3 regions of the Serratia ureilytica genome follow, and region 3 is predicted to be linked to each of the others. Evidence: predicted binding sites of a transcription regulator. Region 3 holds the regulator's gene; each other region holds the start of a gene.
What was found. Region 3 encodes CRP, which controls carbon source genes, mostly activating them, when cyclic AMP is high. Its sites were predicted from a motif close to ATGTGANNNNNNTCACAT; they were not measured.
Positions count from the first base shown of each region.

Region 1: the regulator CRP is predicted to act here: its motif matches at 3,720-3,737, upstream of focA (formate transporter FocA).
Region 2: the regulator CRP is predicted to act here: its motif matches at 4,296-4,313, upstream of J0X03_RS19925 (PTS sugar transporter subunit IIB).

Region 1 is NZ_CP071320.1:3,246,958-3,254,828, reverse strand. Features, by position in the region: gene pflA (pyruvate formate lyase 1-activating protein) at 1-176, opposite strand, end outside; gene pflB (formate C-acetyltransferase) at 457-2,739, opposite strand; gene focA (formate transporter FocA) at 2,794-3,654, opposite strand; gene ycaO (30S ribosomal protein S12 methylthiotransferase accessory factor YcaO) at 4,115-5,878, opposite strand; gene ansB (L-asparaginase 2) at 6,027-7,073, shown strand; gene serC (3-phosphoserine/phosphohydroxythreonine transaminase) at 7,377-7,871, shown strand, end outside.
Region 2 is NZ_CP071320.1:4,192,598-4,200,468, reverse strand. Features, by position in the region: gene J0X03_RS19950 (Fic/DOC family protein) at 1-79, opposite strand, end outside; gene J0X03_RS19945 (Vgb family protein) at 274-1,266, opposite strand; gene J0X03_RS19940 (aldo/keto reductase) at 1,297-2,268, opposite strand; gene J0X03_RS19935 (SDR family NAD(P)-dependent oxidoreductase) at 2,281-3,018, opposite strand; gene J0X03_RS19930 (LysR family transcriptional regulator) at 3,188-4,081, shown strand; gene J0X03_RS19925 (PTS sugar transporter subunit IIB) at 4,499-4,816, shown strand; gene chbC (PTS N,N'-diacetylchitobiose transporter subunit IIC) at 4,829-6,190, shown strand; gene J0X03_RS19915 (glycoside hydrolase family 1 protein) at 6,234-7,619, shown strand; gene chbR (transcriptional regulator ChbR) at 7,635-7,871, shown strand, end outside.
Region 3 is NZ_CP071320.1:307,194-315,064, reverse strand. Features, by position in the region: gene J0X03_RS01425 (hydrolase) at 1-204, shown strand, start outside; gene J0X03_RS01420 (YheU family protein) at 201-434, shown strand; gene J0X03_RS01415 (phosphoribulokinase) at 586-1,455, shown strand; gene J0X03_RS01410 (OsmC family protein) at 1,494-1,901, opposite strand; gene crp (cAMP-activated global transcriptional regulator CRP) at 2,284-2,916, shown strand; gene J0X03_RS01400 (YccS/YhfK family putative transporter) at 2,967-5,045, shown strand; gene argD (bifunctional acetylornithine/succinyldiaminopimelate transaminase) at 5,086-6,303, opposite strand; gene J0X03_RS01390 (aminodeoxychorismate synthase component II) at 6,435-7,010, opposite strand; gene J0X03_RS01385 (helicase HerA-like domain-containing protein) at 7,083-7,871, opposite strand, start outside.

The DNA of each region.
Region 1 (7,871 bases), 2.2 Mb from region 3:
TCTTTCATCAGCTCTTCGACGGTCACTTCTTTACCGCCGTGGGTGTCCCAGGTGTCACGGTTATGGCAATAGAGGCAGCGCATCAGGCAGCCCTGGAAGAAGACGATAAAGCGGATCCCGGGCCCATCGACGGTGCCGCAGGATTCGAAGGAGTGGATGCGACCAGTTACTGACATTGCGGGGTTTTCTCCAATATGGACTGTCAAACGCAGTCTAAAAATAGGCGCGTGGCCGCCGGCCAGGTATCTGCGATGCAGCGGCGGGGGATCCGCCACCGGGGGTAATGATGCCTGTCGGCCGGTCAGTTGCCGGATAACTGTTTTGCCGGCTATCCATTCAGTATAGATGTCCGGCAAAACAGACTCGCACAGAGTCAGGGGAGAGCGGTGGGAGAAAAGGGCCGGCAGAACCGGCCCCGACGTTGGCACCGGGCGGTTTCCCGCCCGGTCGGCGTTATTACATCGTTTGAGTGAAGGTACGAGTAATGACGTCCTGCTGTTGCTCTTTGGTCAGCGAGTTGAAGCGCACGGCGTAACCGGAAACGCGGATGGTCAGCTGAGGGTATTTCTCAGGATTTTCCATCGCATCCAGCAGCATTTCGCGGTTCATTACGTTGACGTTCAGATGCTGACCGCCTTCGATGGAGGCTTCATGGTGGAAGTAACCATCCATCAGGCCCGCCAGGTTGGCTTTACGCACGTCGTCGTCTTTACCCAGCGCGTTAGGCACGATGGAGAAGGTGTAGGAGATCCCGTCTTTCGCGTAGGCAAACGGCAGTTTGGCTACCGAGGTCAGGGAGGCTACTGCACCTTTCTGATCGCGACCGTGCATCGGGTTGGCACCTGGACCGAACGGTGCGCCTGCGCGGCGGCCATCCGGGGTGTTACCGGTTTTCTTGCCGTACACCACGTTGGAGGTGATGGTCAGTACGGACTGGGTCGGTACCGCGTTGCGGTAGGTGCGCAGTTTCTGAATTTTCTTCATGAAACGTTCCACCAGGTCGCAGGCGATGTCATCGACACGGGCGTCGTTGTTACCGAACTGCGGATATTCGCCTTCCACTTTGAAGTCGATAGCCAGGCCGTCTTCGTCGCGAATGGTGGTGACTTTCGCGTACTTGATGGCGGACAGGGAGTCGGCCGCAACGGACAGACCGGCGATGCCGCAAGCCATGGTGCGATAAACGTCACGGTCATGCAGCGCCATCAGCGCAGCTTCGTAGCTGTACTTGTCGTGCATGTAGTGAATGATGTTCAGCGCGGTCACGTACTGCTTGGCCAGCCAATCCATAAAGTGGTCCATGCGGGCCATGACTTTGTCATAGTCCAGCACTTCGTCCATCATCGGCGCTTCTTTCGGGCCGACCTGCATTTTCAGTTTCTCGTCAACGCCGCCGTTGATGGCGTAAAGCATGGTTTTCGCCAGGTTGGCGCGGGCGCCGAAGAACTGCATTTGCTTACCGACGATCATCGGGCTGACGCAACAGGCGATGGCGTAGTCATCGTTGTTGAAGTCAGGACGCATCAGGTCGTCGTTTTCGTACTGTACGGAAGAGGTGTCGATGGACACTTTCGCCGCGAATTTCTTGAAGTTCAGCGGCAGCTTCTCAGACCACAGGATGGTCATGTTCGGCTCCGGCGACGGCCCCATGGTGTACAGGGTGTTCAGGAAGCGGAAGCTGTTTTTGGTGACCAGGGTACGGCCGTCGACGCCCATACCGGCCAGGGATTCGGTCGCCCAGATTGGGTCGCCGGAGAACAGTTCATCGTACTCAGGGGTACGCAGGAAGCGCACCATACGCAGTTTCATCACCAGGTGGTCGATCAGTTCCTGCGCTTGCTCTTCGGTCAGTTTGCCCGCCTTGATGTCGCGTTCGATGAACACGTCGAGGAAGGTGGACACGCGGCCGAAGGACATGGCGGCGCCGTTCTGGGATTTCACCGCGGCCAGGTAGCCGAAGTAGGTCCACTGCACCGCTTCTTGGGCGCTGGTGGCCGGGCCAGAGATGTCGTAACCGTATTTGGCGGCCATCTCTTTGATCTGAGCCAGAGCGCGATGCTGTTCAGCGATCTCTTCGCGCAGCTGGATGGTCATTTCCAGGTCTTCGCCGTTTTCCAGTTTTTCCTGCAGCGATTTGAACTGGTTCAGCTTGTCGGCCATCAGGAAGTCGATGCCGTACAGCGCCACGCGGCGGTAGTCGCCGATGATGCGGCCACGGCCGTAAGCGTCTGGCAGACCGGTCAGCACGCCGGATTTACGGCAGTTCAGGATGTCTTTGGTGTAAACGTCGAATACGCCCTGGTTGTGGGTTTTACGGTATTCGGTGAACACTTTTTTCAGCTGCGGATCCAGTTCGCGGCCGTACACTTTGCACGAACCTTCGACCATTTTGATGCCGCCGAACGGGATCAACGCGCGTTTCAGAGGGGCGTCGGTCTGCAGACCCACGATGGTTTCCAGCTCTTTGGCGATGTAACCCGCGTCGTGAGAAACGATGGTTGAAGCAACGTTGGTGTCGAAATCAACCGGCGCATGAGTGCGGTTTTCCAGTTTGATCCCTTCCATAACCTTGTCCCACAAGGTGGTGGTGGCTTGAGTTGCGCCAGCCAGGAAGGATTCGTCACCTTCATAAGGCGTGTAGTTTTTCTGGATGAAGTCACGAACGTTGACTTCATTCTGCCAGTCACCCTTGCTGAAACCTTCCCAAGCGTTGGCTAATTTCTCGTTAAGTTCGGTCATTGTACACCTACCTTTGATTGTGGATTTCTAACTCTGCGCGCGGTAACTCACAGCTTAGTGCTGTTCGCGGCCCCCACGCAGATAAATTACCCAGTAAGTCAACCCAACCAGCAGACCGCCGCCGATGATGTTACCAATGGTGACCGGAATCAGGTTGTCGATGATGAAGTTGCTTACTGTCAGATGAGCGAATTGCTCAGGTACCGCCCCTACGGCTTGCCAGAACTCCGGCGTGGCGAAGTGTTTGACCACGATGCCCATAGGGATCATAAACATGTTGGCGATGCTGTGTTCGAAGCCGCTGGCGACAAACATACCGACCGGCAGCACCATGGCGAGCATCTTGTCGGTCAGGGTACGGCCGGAGTAGCTCATCCAGACCGCCAGGCAGACCATCAGGTTAGCCAGAATGCCGAGGCAGACGGCTTCGATAAAGGTGTGATGCAGCTTGTGGTCCGCGGTTTGCAGAACATTCAGGCCCCACTGGCCGTTGGCGACCATATACTCGCCGGAGAACCAGATCAGCGCCACGAAGAACAGCGCGCCGACCAGGTTGCCGAGATAAACGTTCAGCCAGTTGGCGCCCAGTTGGCCCCAGCTGATGCGGCCGCTGGCCTTGGCGATGACGATAAGCACGGTAGAGGTGAACAGGTCGGCGCCCGACACCACCACCAGCATTAACCCGAGAGAGAAACAGATGCCGCCGACCAGTTTCGCCAGCCCGAAAGGCACGCCGGCGGTGCCGGTGGTCGCCGTAATGTAGAAAACGAAGGCGATGGAAATGAAGACACCGGCGGTGATCGCCAAATAAAACGTTTTCAGCGGATGTTTGGTGGCTTTATACACGCCGGCATCTTCAGCGATTTTCGCCGTTGCCGCAGGTAAAATCAGATCGAATGGGCTGTCAGTTTTCAAACTAACTCTCGCTCTTAAGGGTTAAAACAACGCAATGAGATACTAGCAAAGCAGTATAGGGGAAAATTTGATTTGGATCATATGGCGGGGAAGTAGAGCGCCAAAATGGCATGTTTTTAGTGTGGTTTTTATGTCTAATTAATTGAATTTAAACAAAAAACAATTTTTTAATGTTTGCAATTTTTTTTGAATTCACCCGGTGTGCCGAGGGTGTTAAAGTTAAATTTTTAGGCGTTTTGTCGCCGTTCGTCGCTGAAAGTTTAATTATCGGTTAATTATTATTTCACCGTCCGGCAACAATCGCCGGTTTATTTATTCTTATGCTCGTTTAACCGCCTATTTTCCTGCGGGAAAATAAAACAGAATGCGTTGAAATAAACCGCAAAATGAAAACGCCGCAGCGCAGTGCGGCGTTTGACCGGGGAGGGTACCCCAAAAGTGGCGGCACCCCCAATGGCGATTAGGCCTTGGCCCAGTGACGGCGCTTGGCCGCCTGCAGCTTCTCGTAGGCCGCCAGCAGCGCCTGATGGGCCGGCAACGCCTTCAGATCGGCATCGACGGCGAACAGCCCGTTGAAGCGCTCTTCACCGCTGATGGCGGCCGAGGCCGCGTCCACCGCTTCCTGGCCGTACATTTTCACGAACGCGGTATAGTATTGCGCCGCTTCGCGCTCAGGCTCCTGCGCCAGCAGCAACAGCGTTTGCAGGCAACGGTAGTAGTTGCTGCGCGCCGGGCTCAGCACCGAGGCGTTGAAGTCCTGCGTCCATTCGGTCCAAATCAGCGCCTGATCCAGATCGCCGCCCGCCAGCGCCAGCATCGACTTCAGCTCGCCCACGCGCAGGGTATACCAGGCGTTGTCTTTGCCGCTGGCAATGCCCAGCAGTTCGCGTACGCGGGTGAAATCGTCCAGCCCTTCGTCGTCCAACTGCTCGATCAGCGCCAGGTATTCTTCCGGCTCCCACTCGCTGCCCGGCAACGCCAGCAGCGTATCGCGCAGGTGCGCGCCCATGCTGTTGTTGGCCAGCAGCAGGTCTTCCGCCGGGTAGATATCGGACATGCCCGGCACGATGATGCGGCAAGCGTAGACGCCCAGGTGTTCGTAGTCGGCGATGTACACTTCCGCGTCTTCTTTGTCGAAGATGCTCATCAGGGTGGCGAACTCTTCCTGCGTGCTGCCGCTGAAGTTCCAGTCAACGAACGGATAGTCCGCGTCCTGCTTGAACAGATCCCAAGAGATCAGGCCGCTGGAGTCGATGAAGTGCGTTTCCAGGTTGGTGTGTTCCGCCACTTCTTCGTCATCGAAGGTCGGCGCGGTGAACACGTCGAGATCTTTCAGGCTGCGGCCCTGAAGCAGTTCGGTCACCGTGCGCTCCAGCGCCACGCCGAAGTCCGGGTGCGCGCCGAACGAGGCGAAGCAGGTGCCGTTGGTCGGGTTGAACAGCACCACGCAGATCACCGGGTAGTTGCCGCCCAGCGAGGCGTCGTAGGAGAGGATTGGGAAACCTTCCTCCTCCAGCTTGGCGATGGCTTCCACCACGCCCGGGTAGCGGTTCAGCACCTCGTCCGGGATCGCCGGCAGGCTGATGGATTCGGCGATAATGCGGTTTTTCACATAGCGCTCGAACACTTCCGACAGGCCCTGCACGCGCGCTTCGTTGGCGGTGTTGCCGGCGGACATGCCGTTGGAAACATACAGGTTGCCGATGATGTTCATCGGAATGTATACCGTTTGCTGATCGGACTGACGGGTGAACGGCAGCGCGCAGATGCCGCGATCGGCATTGCCGGACTGCAGATCGACAAGATCGCTGGCGCTCAGCTCTTGTTGCGGATCGTAGAAGGCATGCAGACGCTCGTCGAGGATGCCGGCCGGCAGCGCATCGTCCGCCGGGATCGGGAACCATTTCTCATTCGGGTAGTGCACGAAGTCGCCTTCGGCGATCTGCTTGCCCAGATAGAAATCGGCGAAGAAGTAGTTGGTGGACAGGCGCTCGAAATATTCACCCAGCGCAGAGGCCAACGCGGCTTTTTTGCTGGCGCCTTTGCCGTTGGTGAAGCACAGCGGACAATCGCGATCGCGAATGTGCACCGACCATACGTGCGGCACCGGGTTCAGCCAGGAGGCTTCTTCGATGTTGAAACCGAGATCGCTCAGTTTCTGCTGGAAACGGGCGATGGAATCTTCCAGGGCGGCGTCTTTACCGGGGATAAAAGTTTGCGTCATTGTCTTCACTTTTTGCGCGTACTAAAAACGCGCAATGATACGGGGTTTTACGCTGGAGCTCCACGTATTCCTAAAGCGGCGGCAAAGTCACAGTTTTTTTAAGGATAAAGGCCATAATTCAGCGAGTTATCTGTCACGGAGAAATCTAATGAAATCAGTGAAACTCAGCGTGTTAACCCTTTTGTTGACCGGCGTCAGCGCCTCGGCGCTGGCGCTGCCCAACATCACCCTGCTGGCGACCGGCGGCACCATCGCCGGCGGCGGCGATTCGGCGACGAAATCCAACTATACCGCGGGCAAACTGGGCGTCGAGGCGCTGGTCGATGCGGTGCCGGCGCTGAAGAACATCGCCAACGTGCAGGGGGAGCAGGTGGTTAACATCGGCTCGCAGGACATGAACGATCAGGTCTGGCTGACGTTGGCGAAGAAAATTGACGCCGACTGCGGCAAAACCGACGGCTTCGTCATCACCCACGGCACCGATACGCTGGAAGAGACGGCCTATTTCCTCGATCTGACGGTGAAGTGCGACAAGCCGGTAGTGCTGGTCGGGGCGATGCGGCCGGCGACGGCGATGAGCGCCGACGGCCCGTTCAATCTGTATAACGCGGTGGTGACGGCGGCGGATCCGCAATCGGCCAACCGCGGGGTGCTGGTGGCGATGAACGACAGCGTGCTGGACGCACGAGATGTCACCAAAACAAGCACCACCGCCGTGCAGACCTTCCAGTCGCCGAACTTCGGCCCGCTGGGGTACATCCACAACGGCAAGATCGATTATCAGCGTTCGCCGCAGCGCAAGCACACCCGGGAGACGCCGTTCGACGTCAGCAAGCTGAACGAACTGCCGAAGGTCGGCATCATTTACAACTACGCCAACGCCTCCGATGCGCCGGTCAAGGCGTTGATCGCCGAAGGGTACCAGGGCATCGTCAGCGCCGGGGTCGGCAACGGCAACCTGTATAAAACCGTGTTCGACACCCTGGCGACGGCGGCGCACAGCGGCGTGGCGGTAGTGCGTTCTTCGCGCGTGCCGACCGGCGCCACCACCGAGGATGCGGAAGTGGACGACGCCAAGTACGGCTTCGTGGCCGCCGGCACGCTGAATCCGCAAAAGGCCCGCATTCTGCTGCAGCTGGCGTTGACGCAAACCAAAGATGCGAAGCAAATCCAGCAGATGTTCAATCAGTACTGATCGCTTTCTCTTCTGCGGGGGCCGACCGGGGCTCCCGCAGCCATCTTGGCTGAATACAGCATAAAACACCGCGTTAACCCGCTGAATTTCCCCATGTCGCAGGGTTTTATCGTCCAAACAATCGCGACGGCCGCAGAGCCTGTCATCACCCGGCGCGGCCGTTTGCCGCCGACGGGCGAATAAGCGTTGCAGCCATGGGGCGTGAGTGATAAAACCGATGGGTTGGTTAACGCGAGCGTTAACTTCGGGCGTCTTTTCGACAGGTCGCTTTTCTGCGGCGAACAGTGAATGTGGTGAGGGGAAATGACTCAGGTTTATAATTTTAGCTCTGGCCCGGCGATGCTGCCGGTAGAAGTGTTGCGTCGTGCGGAACAGGAACTGTGCAACTGGCACGGGCTGGGCACGTCAGTGATGGAGATCAGTCACCGCAGCAAAGAATTCATCGCCGTTGCCGAGCAGGCGGAACAGGATCTGCGCGATCTGCTGAAAGTCCCCTCCAACTATAAAGTGCTGTTTTGCCACGGCGGCGCCCGCGCGCAGTTCGCCGCGCTGCCGCTGAACCTGCTGGGCGACAAGGCCACCGCCGACTATATCGACGGCGGCTATTGGGCGCACAGCGCCATCAAGGAAGCGGAAAAGTATTGCGCCCCGAACGTCATCGACGTGAAAACCCGTATCGACGGCCTGAGCGGCATCAAGCCGATGAAAGAGTGGCAGCTCAGCGACGACGCGGCCTATGTCCACTATTGCCCGAATGAGACCATCGACGGCGTGGCCATCGATGAAACGCCGGACTTC
Region 2 (7,871 bases), 1.2 Mb from region 3:
CCAGCTTGTTGGCTAGAACTTGCTCGCCGGATTCTTTCTCATATTGGCCTTCGCTGCTGGAAACATGGTATCGGCTCATGCTTACGCTCGGTAAATGAGGCGGGAGATAAGGCAAGTATAATCAGCGATACGCGGCGGAACAATTTAATTAAAATCAGGTTGTTAAGTTAGGATTAATCATAAGTATGATTAATGGCATCGAAGTAAATAGTTTCAATTTATTGGATGTTAACGATACAACGCGAGTGGCCGCCCGCTGAGGCGGCGTAGAGGTTATTGCGCGGCGGTGAGAGGCAAGGGCAGTTGATAGATGCGGAAGCTGTCGGGCACTTCGGTTTCATGGCCGGGCAGCAGGCGGTGGCGGATGCGCGACTCGCTGACGAAGGCGCAGCCTTGTGGGGTGATAGTCAGGTTGACCGGCGACTCCATGCCTTCGCGCAAAACCTCAATCCGATGCATGCCGGTCGCTTTTGGCAACGCGATCCGCAGGATCCGCCCTTGGCCGCTCTGGATCCCGTTCTCCAGCACGATCAATGCGCCGTCCGGCGCCAATCCCATTCCGTCCGGGTTTTCAATCAGGCGCGGCAGCTGCATTTCCGTCAGCTGCGGCTTTGGATCGTGATAGCTGAGAGTGTAAAGCTTACCGGTGCCGAAATTGGCGACAGCCATCAGCCGATCGTCGAGCAGCACGATCCCGGCGGCGCCCAGCCCGCTCGGAGCCGCCAACCGCGCATCCTGAAACAGCGTACTGAATGCCGCTTCGCCCGGCCGCAAGCGCAGGATGCCGCCGCCTCGGGTTTCTGTCACGTACACCGTACCGTCTGTGCCGAGCACGATATCGTTGCCCATTTCCCCCGTCGGCAGCGCCAGGCTGCGGTTGAGCGTGCCATCGGCGACGTTCAGCGCATAGATGCGGTTGGCGCGCGATTTGCCGCCGGAAAGGAAGTCCGGCGAATTGCCCCACAGCAACCCGCGCCGTTCGTCCAGCCGCAGCGCGTTTGAGGCGAACACCGTGTCAGCGCCAGGGAAAAAGGTTTCCCACGCTTTACCCGGCCGCTTGCGCAGCACGTTGCCGCTGGTGATCAGGCCGACATACAGCGTGCCGTCCGCCGCGCGGGCGATGCCGTTGGGATAAAGCGCGCCGGGCGGCAGCGTCATGCTGCTTTCGGCGCAGTGGGTATTGGCGGCGGCCTGCGCCGGAGTGGTCAGGGGGAGTGCGGCGGCGAGGGTGAACAACGCTGCTCGCGCGGTAAGCGCATATGACATGTCTTCTCTCCTGGAATGACGGAAAAGGGGCTACCAGCGATCGGGGCGGGCAGTGTGCGCCATCGGCGCCTCCAGCGCGGCCACGTCTTGCGGCGATAAGCTGAGATTAAGCGCCGCTAGCGCATCCTGTAGATGGTGCGGCTTGGACATGCCCACCAGCGGTGACGCCACGCCGGGTTTGGCCAGCAGCCAGGCCAGCGCGATCTGCGCCGGTGGAACGCCGCGCGTGGCCGCCACCTCCGCTACCGCTGCGACGGTGCGTTCTACTTCGTTTCTGCCGCCGTACCAACGGGGCGCCTGTTCGTCGGTGGCGGCGCGCAGCGTGCCGGCGTTGCCGGAACCGGCCAGCACGCCGCGGGCCAGCGGCGACCAGGGCGTCAGGCTGAGCCCCTCCTCCAGACACAGCGGGATCAGCTCCTCTTCATCTTCACGCGTCACCAGGTTGTATTGGCTTTGCAGCGAAATAAACGGCGCCAGGCGGTGCTGACGCTGAAAGGCCAGCATTTTCATCAGGCGCCAGGCGTGCAGCGAGGAGGCGCCGAGATAGCGGATCTTGCCCGCCCGTACCAGGCCGTCGAGGGTGTCGGCGGTTTCTTCGATCGGCGTTTCGGTGTCGAAGCGGTGCAGTACAAACAGATCGAGGTAATCCGTCCCCAACCGCTGCAAAGAGGCGTCGACGCTGTGCAGCAGGTGCTTGCGCGACAGCCCTCGGCTGTTCGGCTGCGCGTCCATCGGAAAGTAGGCCTTGGTGGCGATCACCACGTCTTCGCGGCGGGCGAACGCCTTCAGGGCGCGGCCGAGAATGCGCTCGCTTTCTCCGCCGGAGTAAATGTTGGCGGTATCGAAAAAATTGATGCCCGCTTCCAGCGCTTCGCGGATAAAGGGGCGCGCTTCATCTTCCTTCAGCACCCAGGGGCGCCAGGCCGGATCGCCATAGGTCATGCAGCCCAGGCAGAGACGAGACACTTTCAGGCCGCTGTCGCCAAGCCGAACGTAGTTCATGGCATCGTCTCCTCAGCGCATGCCGGCGATGGTGTAACCGCCGTCCACCAGCAGGCTTTGGCCGGTGATGAAGCGGGCCTCGTCCGTCGCCAACCACAGCGCCACATCGCCGATGTCTTCCGATTCGCCCAGGCGGCCGGCGGGCGTATGGGCGATAAAGGGCGCGAACGCCGCGCTGTCGGCTACGCTGCCGCGCGCCATCGGCGTGTCGATGATGCCGGGGTTGATGTTGTTGACGCGGATGCCCTGGCCGCTGTATTCGAGCGCCACCGCGCGGATCATCGCATCGAGCGCCCCTTTGCTGGCGGAGTAGCTGGATGAGCCGGCCAGCGCGCCGTGGGTCAGCCAGGAGGAGGTGTTGATGATCACGCCGCCCGACCGCTGAGCCAGGAAGGTTTCAATCTCGTATTTCATCGCCAGCCAGACGCCTCTGAGGTTAATGGCAATCACCCGGTCAAAATCCTCGCTGCTCTGTTCGGTGATGGGGGCGAAGTTGCCGATGATGCCGGCGTTGTTGAAAGCGACGTCGAGCCGGCCGTAGTGGGCGGTCACCGCGGCGAGTAGCCGGCGGATATCGTCTTCTTGGGAGACGTCGGTCACGATGGGCAGGGCATCGCCGCCAGCCAGCGCGATATCGCGCGCCGTGGCTTCGATCTCCGCCGCGCGCCGGCCGGCCAGCGCCACGTTGGCGCCTTCGCGGGCATATGCCAGCGCGGCGGAGCGGCCGATGCCGGTGCCGCCGCCGCTCACCAGTACGACTTTGCCCGCCAGACGGCGCGGCGTTTCATGGGTTGGAGCTGTAGCATTAATCATCGCATCGATACCTGGTAATGGGTTCGATCGCAATGCTATGTTGTTAGATGACGGATAACTATCCGCTAAAAATTCATCTCACTATTAGATAATTTATATCAATAGCATGAAGAAACCCGAACTGTCCGGCCTGGCGGCCTTCGTGGCTATCGCCAGTGAACGCAGCTTCCGCCGCGCCGCCGCCCGATTGGGCGTGACGCCGCCGACGCTGACCCACACCCTGCGCGAACTTGAAGCGCAGGTGGGCATTCGCCTGCTGAACCGCACCACCCGTAACGTCTCGCCGACGGAGGCCGGAGAGCATCTGCTGGCGCAGCTGGTGCCGGCTTTTACCGACATCGACGCCGCGCTGGAGAGCCTGAATGCGTTTCGCGAAGGGCCACGCGGCCTGGTGCGTATCAACGCGCCGCGTTCGGCGATCGATCTCGCCATCGTGCCGCATCTGGGACGGCTGGCCAGCGAATACCCCGGCATTACGCTGGAAGTGGTGGCGGACGAGGGGTTCGCCAACATCGTCGAGCAGGGCTTTGACGCCGGCATCCGGCTCGGCGAGGATCTGCACAACGATATGCGCGCGGTGCGCCTGACGCCGGATCTGCGTTTTGCCATCGTCGCCACGCCGGATTACTTTCAACGGCACGGTGAACCGACGCATCCGCAGGATTTACTGCAGCATCGCTGCATCGGTTGGCGCAAGGCCTCTTCGGGCGAGCGCTACAAATGGGCTTTTCAGCAGGGGGAGCAGCGATTTTCCGTGGCGGTCAACAGCCCGTTGATACTCGATGATGGCAGGATGATGGTGCAGGCGGCGCTGGCGAACGTCGGCATCGCTTTTGCCATCGAGCAGGAGGTGGAAGAATATCTGGCGAGCGGGCGGCTGCGGCGGGTGCTGGCCGATTGGTGCGCGCCGTTTCCCGGTTTTTACCTCTATTACCCCAACCGCAGAAACCATTCCGTGGCGCTGGCCACGGTGATTGAGTTGCTGCGTCTGCCCACGTAATCCTCTTCACCTGCCATCGCGTTCAGATGGCAGCAGGCGAATCAAGCTTGAACTATTTTTATTCCCTCGCCGTTTGTTCAGACGCAAATAAACCCTTAAATTCTCAGCGAGTTTATAACTTGCTGTTTATAATTGTTATTTGATTATTTATTACGAATATTCTGAGTTTTTATCGGTTATTTGAGAGCCCGGTCACACTATTTTTTTGTGCGAAATGTGAAGAGGGTCAATCCATCAGGTCAATGAGAGACGGTTCTGTCTCCTTCTGGCTTACCGATCCTTTTTTCATGCTCCGTATACTGTCTGTAACCAGGGCAACGTGACGGAAATTTTCATAAGGAATGTGCGTGAAGAAATCGTGATTGCATCTGGCATACAAATAACACCGGGTTTTTTTGATTATCTGAGGTGCTTGGTATGGAAAAGAAAAAAATCTATCTGTTTTGTTCTGCCGGTATGTCCACTTCCCTGTTGGTATCAAAAATGAAGGCACAGGCCGAAAAATATGAAGTACCGGTGATCATCGCCGCCTATCCGGAAGCGCTGGCCGCGGAGAAGGGGGTTGAAGCGGATCTGATCCTGCTGGGGCCGCAGATCGCCTACACCCTGCCGGAAGTGCAGAAACAGTTGCCCAATAAACCTGTTGAAGTCATCGATCCGCTGCTGTACGGCAAGGTCGATGGGCTGGGCGTGCTGAAGGCCGCGGTGGCCGCCATCAAGAAAGCCAACCAATAACAGGAGGCCGCCGTGAATACCCTCATTGCCTCGCTCGAGAAGGTTATCCTGCCTTTCGCCGTAAAAATCGGTAAGCAGCCCCACGTCAACGCCATCAAAAACGGCTTTATCCGCCTGATGCCGCTGACCTTGACCGGGGCGATGTTCGTGTTGATCAACAACGTGTTCCTGAGCTTTGGCGAGGGATCGTTCTTCTATTCGCTGGGCGTGCGATTGGACGCCTCCACCATCGAGACGCTCAATAGCCTGAAGAGTATTGGCGGCAGCGTTTACAACGGTACGTTGGGGATCATGTCCCTGATGACGCCGTTCTTTATCAGCATGGCGCTGGCCGAAGAGCGCAAGGTCGATCCCCTGGCCTCGGCGTTGCTGGCGGTGGCGGCCTTCATGACCGTCACGCCGTTCAACGTCGGCGAGGCCTATGCGGTGGGCGCCAATTGGCTGGGCGGCGCCAACATCATTTCCGGTATGGTGATCGGGCTGGCGGTGGCTGAGATGTTTGCCTTCATCGTGCGGCGCAACTGGGTGATCAGCCTGCCGGACAGCGTGCCGGCTTCGGTGTCGCGCTCCTTCTCGGCGCTGATCCCTGGCTTCATCATCCTCTCCATCATGGGGCTGGTGGCGTTCGCGCTGGCGCACTGGGGCACCAACTTCCACCAGATCATCATGGACGGCATTTCGGCGCCGCTGGCCAAGATGGGCAGCGTAGTGGGCTGGGTATACGTGCTTTTCTCTTCGCTGCTGTGGTTCTTTGGGGTACACGGTTCCATGGCGCTGGCGGCGCTGGACAGCGGCATCATGACGCCTTTCGCGCTGGAAAACGTGGAGCTGTACAATAAATACGGTTCGGTCGAGGCGGCGGTGGCCGCCGGCAAAGAGTTCCACATGTGGGCGAAACCGTTCGTCGACTCTTATATTTACCTCGGCGGCACCGGTTCGACGCTGGGCCTGATCATCGCCATCTTCATCGCCTCGCGCCGCGAAGATTACCGCCAGGTCGCCAAACTGGCGACGCCATCCGGCATTTTCCAGATCAACGAACCTATCCTGTTCGGTTTGCCGGTGATCATGAACCCGGTGATGTTTATTCCGTTCATCCTGGTGCAGCCGGTGCTGACCCTCATCACCTCGCTGGCTTACTACTCCGGGCTGATCCCGCCGATCACTAACATCGCGCCCTGGACCATGCCGGTCGGCCTGGGAGCGTTCTTCAACACCAACGGCAGCATCATGGCCCTGTTGCTGAGCTTGTTCAACCTGGCGGTCGCCACCGTGATTTATCTGCCGTTCGTGGCGATTTCCAACAAGGCGCAAAGCCAGATCGATGCGGCGACGGAAAGCGAAGAAGACATCGCCAAGGCGCTGAAATTCTAACTGTGGAACGGGGCGGCGCGGTCGCCCCGCGAGGGACGCAAATATGGAATATCAATTTGCCGACGGGTTTTGGTGGGGCAGCGCCACCTCCGCGCCGCAGTCTGAAGGGGCGGCCGCGCGCGATGGCAAGAGCCGCAACATCTTTGACTATTGGTACGAGATCGCGCCCGAGCGCTTTCACGATCGGGTGGGGCCGGCCGAGGCCTCGACCTTTTATGACCATTTCCGCACCGATATCGGGCTGCTCAAAACGCTGGGCCACAATACCTTCAGAACCTCGATCTCGTGGTCACGGCTGATCCCGGACGGCGACGGCGAGGTGAACCCGCAGGCGGCGGCATTCTACAACGCGATGATCGATGAGCTGTTGGCGCAGGGCATCACCCCGTTTATCAATCTCTACCACTTCGATATGCCGCTGTGCATGCAGCAGCGCGGCGGCTGGGAAAGCCGGGCGGTGATCGACGCCTATGCGCGTTACTCCGACATCTGCTTCGGCCTGTTTGGCGATCGGGTTACCCACTGGTTCACCTTCAACGAGCCGATCGTGCCGGTAGAGGCCGGTTACCTGAATGACTTGCACTACCCTTGCGTGGTGGACTTCAAACGGGCGGTCACCGTGGCGTATCACAGCGTGCTGGCGCACGCCATGGCGGTGCAGCGTTTCAGAGCGCGGGGGCTGCCGGGGAGCATCGGCATCATTTTGAACCTGAGCCCAACCTATCCGCGCTCCGACGCGCCGGAGGATCTGCAGGCCGCACACGACGCCGATCTGTTGCTCAATCGCAGCTTTCTCGACCCGGTCGCCAAAGGGCGTTATCCGGCGGCGTTGCTGCATCTATTGGCGCAGCATGGGCTGATGCCTTACTGCGAACCGCAGGACGCGCAATTGATCGAAGGCGGCGTGGTGGATATCCTCGGCGTCAACTACTACCAGCCGCGCAGGGTACAGGCGAAAGAGGGGCGCCGCGCCGGGGAGCCGATCGCGCTGCCGGAGGACTTGTTCAGTTACTATGCAATGCCGGGCCGCAAAATCAATCCGCATCGCGGCTGGGAGATCTATGAGAAGGGGCTGTACGACATTCTGATGGATCTGAAAGAGAACTACGGCAATCTGCCTTGTTATATTTCCGAAAATGGCATGGGCGTTGAGGGCGAAGAGGCGTTTATCGGCGCCGATGGGCGGGTGGAGGACGATTACCGCATCGAGTTTATTCGCGATCACCTGAAGTGGCTGCACCGCGCGCTGGCGGAAGGCTCGCAGTGCAAGGGCTATCATCTGTGGACCTTTATCGACTGCTGGTCCTGGCTGAACGCCTACAAGAATCGTTATGGGCTGGTGCGGCTGGATCGGGCGGAGCAGCGGCGCACCATCAAAAAAAGCGGCTACTGGTTTGCCGAGGCGGCCAGACGCAACGGATTTGACTAACGGGAGGCCGGCGCCGTGTCCGATAACCGAATTTCGCTGAGTGCGAACGACGTGAAGCTGATTCGCGAGCAGGATTTCTTTAACTGCAAAGACTTTCACCTGTTCATCTACAACAAGGTGGAAAGCGCCACCGGGCTGCATCAGCACGACTATTACGAATTCACCATCGTGCTGAGCGGCAAATGCTATCAGGAGATCAACGGCAAGCGGGTGCTGCTGGAACGCGGGGATTTCGTCTTTATCCCCATCGGC
Region 3 (7,871 bases):
CTGATCATCCATGCGAAGGACGATCCCTTCATGACCCATGAGGTGATCCCCGACGTCGCCGGCCTGCCGCGCAATATCGAATATCAGCTGACCGAGTTCGGCGGCCACGTCGGCTTTGTCGGCGGCACGCTGAAAAAACCGCACATGTGGCTGGAGCATCGCATTCCGGCCTGGCTTTCCCCTTCTCTGGACATCCCGACGTGATCATTCCCTGGCAAGAACTGGCAACCGACACCCTGAACAGCCTGATCGAATCCTTTGTGCTGCGTGAAGGCACCGATTACGGCGAGCACGAACGATCGCTGGAGCAGAAGGTGGAGGACGTGCGCCGCCAGCTGAAAAACGGCGAGGTGGTGCTGGTGTGGTCGGAACTGCATGAGAGCGTCAACATCATGCCGCGCGGTCAGATCCGCGCCGGGCAGGAAGAAATTTAGTGGCGCCCGGTTCTATGACTGACGGAAAAAATCAGGTAACAATGGGACATTGCAAACCAGCGCGCGCCATTTTTTCCTGACATAGAGAGCGTCAACAAGAGCCACAATAATCCCCTGACGCCGGCGCATTCAACACGGAGTGACAACCACCATGTCTGCCAAACATCCCGTTATCGCGGTGACCGGTTCCAGCGGCGCCGGCACCACCACCACCAGCGTGGCGTTCCGCAAAATCTTCCAACAGCTCAACATTCGCGCCGCCGAGCTGGAGGGCGACAGCTTCCACCGCTACACCCGGCCGGAAATGGACGCGGCGATCCGCAAGGCGCGCGATCTGGGCAGACACATCAGCTATTTCGGCCCCGAGGCCAACGACTTCGGTCTGCTGCAGCAGAGCTTTATCGAGTACGGCAAAAATGGCACCGGCCGTTCGCGCAAGTACCTGCACACCTACGACGAAGCGGTACCCTACAATCAGGTGCCGGGCACCTTCACCCCGTGGGAGCCGCTGCCGGCGCCGACCGACGTGCTGTTCTACGAGGGGCTGCACGGCGGTGTGGTCACCGAACACCATGACGTGGCTAGCCACGTCGATCTGCTGGTCGGCGTGGTGCCGATCGTCAACCTGGAGTGGATACAGAAGCTGATCCGCGATACCGGCGAACGCGGCCACTCCCGCGAGGCGGTGATGGACTCGGTGGTGCGTTCGATGGAAGACTACATCAACTACATCACGCCGCAGTTCTCGCGCACCCACATCAACTTCCAGCGCGTACCGACGGTGGATACTTCCAACCCGTTCGCCGCCAAAGCCATTCCCTCACTGGATGAAAGCTTCGTGGTGATCCACTTCCGCGGGCTGGATCAGATTGACTTCCCCTATTTGCTGGCGATGCTGCAGGGCTCGTTTATCTCGCACATCAATACGTTAGTGGTGCCGGGCGGCAAGATGGGGCTGGCGATGGAGCTGATCATGGCGCCGCTGGTGCAGCGGCTGCTGGAAGGCAAGAAGATCGAATAAACGCGTTGAGCGCGGCGGCGGGCCGCGCTCCGTCTCGATTACGCCGGCTGGCGGATCTCGAAGCTGTGGGTCACCGTGGCGGCCTTGTTGAGCATCAGCGCCACCGAGCAGTACTTCTCCGCCGACAGGTTCACCGCTCGCTCTACGATTTTGTCGGTCAGATCCTGGCCGGTGACGATGAAGTGCAGGTTGATATGGGTGAACAACCGCGGGGCTTCTGCACGGCGCTCGGAGGTCAGCTTCACCTCGCAGTCGCGCACGTCGTTGCGCCCTTTTTGCAGGATGGACACCACGTCGATCGCGCTGCAGCCGCCCACCGACATCAGCACCATTTCCATCGGGCTGGGCGCTTTATCGCCGGCGTTGCCGTCCATCAGCACCTGGTGGCCGGAGGCCGATTCACCCAAAAACGTTAACCCTTCCACCCACTTAACTCTTGCCTGCATTCTCGTCACTCCGGTTGATTTCTTAAAATCAGAGTACGCTTTCGCATAGAAACAGGCAACGTAACCTGATGCTAATCATGCTGAAGCGAGACAACACGAGACACCCGCCTTACTCTGTGCTACAAACAGAGCCGCAATAAATCTTTCCGGGACACTGAATTTCAGGGAAACGCCCAGAGAAAGGCTCCTTTACCGGTATGTTAACAGAATGTAGCTTGCAGCGCTTACGGCAAGTTAATATGCTAGAGCGACAGCGTATTTTTATGACACGCCTCAAAACTTGCCGGTAGCCCTCGCTCATAACTGCGGCTACAGGCGGGTTTTACAGGGAACTCTGACCCCTGTGACACAAGGCAGCGATAACAACAGAGGATAACAGCGAATGGTTCTCGGCAAACCGCAAACAGACCCTACTCTCGAATGGTTCCTGTCTCATTGCCATATCCACAAATATCCATCGAAGAGTACGCTGATTCACCAAGGTGAAAAGGCCGAAACGCTTTACTACATCGTGAAAGGCTCCGTCGCGGTGCTGATCAAGGATGAAGAAGGTAAAGAGATGATCCTGTCCTACCTCAACCAGGGGGATTTCATCGGCGAGCTCGGATTGTTCGAAGAAGGCCAGGAGCGCAGCGCCTGGGTTCGCGCGAAAACCGCCTGTGAAGTGGCCGAAATTTCCTACAAGAAATTCCGCCAGCTGATCCAGGTGAACCCGGACATCCTGATGCGTCTGTCCGCCCAAATGGCGAGCCGCCTGCAGGTCACCTCCGAAAAAGTGGGCAACCTCGCCTTCCTGGACGTTACCGGCCGCATCGCGCAAACCCTGCTGAATCTGGCGAAGCAACCCGACGCCATGACTCACCCGGACGGCATGCAGATCAAGATCACCCGTCAGGAGATCGGCCAGATCGTCGGCTGCTCGCGTGAAACCGTTGGCCGTATTCTGAAAATGCTGGAAGATCAAAACCTGATTTCCGCCCACGGCAAAACCATTGTCGTCTACGGCACCCGTTAATCCCTGAAAAAACGGCGCAGTCTGCGCCGTTTTTTTGTCTGCTCTCTGCCATGTGGCGCCGCCTGATCTACCACCCGGAAATCAACTACGCACTGCGACAAACGCTGGTGTTGTGCCTGCCGGTGCTGTTCGGCCTGCTGATAGGCCAGCTGCAGCTCGGCCTGATGTTCTCCCTCGTGCCCGCCTGCTGCAATATCGCCGGGCTGGATACGCCGCATAAGCGCTTCTTTAAACGACTGATCGTCGGCGGTTCGCTGTTCGCCTTCAGCAGCGTGCTGCTGCAACAGGCCCTGCTGTGGCACGTGCCGCTGCCGGCGCTGATGCTGGGCCTGGCGCTGCTGCTCGGCGTCACCGGCGAAATCAGCCCGCTGCACGCCCGGCTGTTGCCGGCGGCGCTGGTGGCCGCCATCTTCGCCCTCAGCACGGCCGGCACGGTGCCTATCTGGCAGGCGCCGCTGCTGTACGCGATCGGCACCGCCTGGTATGGCTTATTCACCTGGTTCTGGTTCAAGCTGTGGAAAGAGCAGCCGATGCGCGAGACGCTGAGCCAGCTCTATCTGGAACTGGCGGACTATTTCGAAGCCAAATACTCGCTGCTGACCCAGCACACCGATCCGCAGACCGCGCTGCCGCCGCTGCTGGTGCGCCAGCAAAAGGTGATGGACCTGATCAGCCTGTTGTACCAACAGCTTAATTTCCTGCCGCACGCCAACAATCTCGAGCAAAAGCGCCTGCAGCGCGCCTTTCAGGTGGCGATGGACCTGCAGGAGCACATCACCGTCAGCCTGCATCTGCCGGAAGAGGTGCAAAAACTGGTGGAGCAGAGCCAGGCCGAAGCGATCATTCGCCGCAATGCTCAGGTGATCGCCGGCCGGCTGCGCGTGGTGGCGCACGATATTCTCTATCATCAATATTCGAAGCGCTTCTCCATGACCCACGAGCTGGCGGCGCTGGAAAAAATGGCGGCGCAGCATCCCGATAATCCGGTCGGCCAGTTTTGTTATTACCACTTCAGCCGCATCGCCCGCCTGCTGCGCACCCAGCATCCGCTGTACCGCCGCGACCTGATGCCCGGCCAGCACCGCCTGCCGTTTTGGCCGGCGCTGGTCAGCTATCTGTCGTTCAAATCCACCGCCCTGCGCAACGCCGCGCGGCTGGGCGTAACGCTGGCGGTCGGCAGCAGCCTGGGTGCGGTATTCAACCTGCCGAAGCCTTACTGGATCCTGCTCACCATCATGCTGGTGAGCCAAAACGGGTATAACGCCACCCGGGTGCGTATTCAGCACCGTGCGCTGGGCACGATTGCCGGGCTATTGCTGGCAGCCGGGCTGCTGCAGCTGCAGTTGCCGGAGGGAGAAACGCTGAGCATCATGCTGGTGATCACGCTGCTGGCCTACCTGGTTTCGCGCAAGAACTACGGGCTGTCGGTGATTGGCTTTACGGTCACGGCGGTTTACACCCTGCAGCTGCTGGCGCTGAACGGCTCGCATTTTCTGGTACCGCGCCTGATCGATACGCTGATCGGCTGCGTGCTGGCGTTCGGCGGCACCATTTGGCTGTGGCCGCAGTGGCAAAGCGGGCTGCTGCGCAAGAATGCCCATCAGGCGCTGGAGAACGATCAAGCCGCGCTGCGGCTGATGCTGAAGCAACCGGAACCGGACGCCACCGCGTTGGCCTATACCCGCATGCAGGTCAACCAGGCACACAACGCGCTGTTCACCTCGCTCAATCAGGCGATGCAAGAGCCGGGGTTCGCGTCAAACTATCTGGCGGACATGCGGCTGTGGGTCACTCACAGCCAGTTCATCGTCGAACACCTGAACGCCATGACCATTCTGGCACGCGAGCACTACATGCTGACGCCGAAACTGGCGGAAGAGTATCTGCAGACCTGTGAAATCGCGCTGCAAAGCTGCCAGCAGCGGTTGGAATACGACGGCCCGAGCAGCGGCAACAGCGGCATCATGCAGCCGCCGGATCTGCATCCGGACATGCCCGTTACCGAGATGGAGCGCCATCTGCGGCGCATTTTGTCGCACCTGAGCGTGATGCACACCATTTCGTCGCTGGCCTGGCGCCAGCGCCCGCACCACGGCATCTGGCTCAAGCGCAAACTGCGCGATCAATAAGGGCGCGGCATGCCGCGCCCCGTTATATGCCGCGCGGGCTTCAGGCGTTGATCACATCCTGCACCGCCAGCTCGAACAGCGCCATGCCGGCCTCGATATCCTGCAGCTCCACCACCAGCGACGGCGCGAAACGGATCACGTTCGGCCCGGCATTGAGGATCATCAACCCACGCGCGGCGGCGGCGGTGAGGAAGTCGCGCGCCCTGCCGTGATAATGCGGCGTCAGCTCGGCGCCAATCAGCAGCCCCATGCCGCGAATCGCGGTGAAAATACCGTATTTATCGCCGATATGCTGCAAAACCTGCACATACAGCGCATGACGCTGCTCAATGCCACTCAGCACCTCCGGCGTATTGATCACGTCCAGCGCCGCCTCCGCCACCGCGCAGGCCAGCGGGTTGCCGCCGTAGGTGGTGCCGTGGGTGCCCACCTGCATCACCGACGCAATGTCTTCGGTGGTCAGCATGGCGCTGACCGGGAAACCGCCGCCCAGCGCCTTGGCGGTGGTGAGAATGTCCGGCGTCACGCCATAATGCATATAGGCGAACAGTTTGCCGCTGCGCCCCATGCCGCTTTGCACTTCGTCGAACACCAGCAGCGCCTGATGTTGGTCGCACAGTTTGCGCACGCCTTTAAGGAAGTCGGCGTCGACCGGCGTAATGCCGCCCTCGCCCTGAATCGGCTCCATCACCACCGCGCAGGTGTGGTCGTCCATCACCGCTTTCACCGCCGCCAGATCGTTGAACGGCACGTGCACGATGTCGGCCGGCTTCGGCCCGAACCCGTCGGAATATTTGGCCTGCCCGCCCACCGACACGGTGAACAGCGTGCGGCCGTGAAACGCGTTATAGAAGGCGATGATTTTGGTTTTATAGGGGCTGTGGCGGGTGATAGCGTAATGACGCGCCAGTTTGAACGCCGCCTCGTTGGCCTCTGCGCCGGAGTTGGCGAAGAACACCCGATCGGCGAAGGTGGCGTCGATCAATTTGCTCGCCAGGCGCAGCGCCGGTTCATTGGTGAAGACGTTGCTGGTATGCCACAAGGTTTCGCCCTGGCGTTTGAGCGCCTCGACCAGCGCCGGATGGCAGTGCCCCAGCGCCGTCACCGCGATGCCGCCGGAAAAATCGATGTACTCTTTTCCCTGCTGATCCCAGACCCGGCTGCCTTGGCCGCGCACCGGCACAAACTGGGCGGGTGCATAAACAGGCAGGATCACCTGGTCAAAGGTGCTGCGGCTCACTGCGGATTTGTCAGTCATTTTCGGCTCCACCCTGAAGGTTTTTCAGCGCTATCGCGATGTTATAATGAAAATGTAATCACGAAATATGCATAAAAAAACACTAAAGCGCAAATGCAAAACGCCTGACGGGCGAAAAAAATGCGAAGGGATTAACGCCTGAGAAAATTGTCCAACAGCTGATGGCCCTGCTCGCTGAGCACGCTTTCCGGGTGGAACTGCACCCCTTCCAGCGCCAGCGTGCGGTGGCGGATACCCATGATCTCGTCGCGCACGCCGTCGCGTTCGCTCCAGGCGGTCACTTCAAAGCAATCCGGCAGCGTATCGGCTTTCAGCACCAACGAATGGTAACGCGTCACGGTCAGCGGATCGCTCAGGCCGCGAAACACGCCGACGCCCAGATGGCGAATCGCCGAGGTTTTGCCGTGCATCACCGCGCGGGCGCGCACCACCTCGGCGCCGAACGCCTGCCCCAGCGCCTGGTGCCCCAGGCACACGCCGAGGATCGGCAGCTTGCCGGCGAAATGACGAATGGCGGCCAGCGAGATGCCCGCTTCGTTCGGGGTACAAGGGCCGGGGGAAATCACCAGATGCTGCGGCGCCAGCCGCTCGATATCGGCCAGCTGCAGCTCATCATTGCGCTTCACCACCACCTCGGCGCCCAACTCGCAGAAGTACTGGTAAAGGTTATAGGTAAAGGAGTCGTAGTTATCGATCAGCAGCAGCATGTTAGGTCCGGCAGAGAAAAACGCCGCCATAGTTTACTGATTTAACCCGCCGCTGCCGACGATAATTTCCGCTTACTTTTTACGGCCGCCGGTGATCGAGCCCAGTACGCCGCGCAGGATCTGCCGGCCGAGATCGCGCGCCATGCTCTTGGCGGCGGTCTGGACGATGCCGTCGCGTTTGCCGCCGCGCGGGCCGGTGGAACCGAACAGCAGCTCGTTCAATCCGTCCATCAGGCCGCCGCCCGTCTGTTGCTGCGCTTGCGCCTGCGGTTGCTGCCCCTGCTGCGCAGTGCCGACGGTGGCGAAGCCGCCCGACGACAGCTTCTCGTAGGCGGACTCGCGGTCAATCATGTCTTCATAGCGGCCATACAGCGGCGACTTGTTGATCGCGCTGTTCAGCCCTTCCGCGCCGAGCATGCCCATCTTGGATTCCGGCGCGATGACCATCGCCCGCTCCACCACGTTCGGCCGGCCCTTTTCGTCGAGGAATGACACCAGCGCTTCACCCACGCCCAGCTCGGTGATCGCCGTTTCGGCATCGAAGGCCGGATTGGCACGCAGGGTTTGCGCCGCCGTTTTCACCGCCTTCTGATCGCGCGGCGTAAAGGCGCGCAGCGCATGCTGTACGCGGTTGCCCAACTGGCCCAGCACGCTGTCCGGGATATCCAGCGGGTTCTGGGTGACGAAGTAAATGCCGACGCCTTTGGAGCGGATCAGGCGCACCACCTGTTCGATCTTGGTCAACAGCGCCGCCGGCGCGTCGTTGAACAGCAGGTGCGCTTCATCGAAGAAGAACACCAGCTTCGGCTGTTCAGGGTCGCCCACTTCCGGCAGATGTTCAAACAGCTCGGCCAGCAGCCA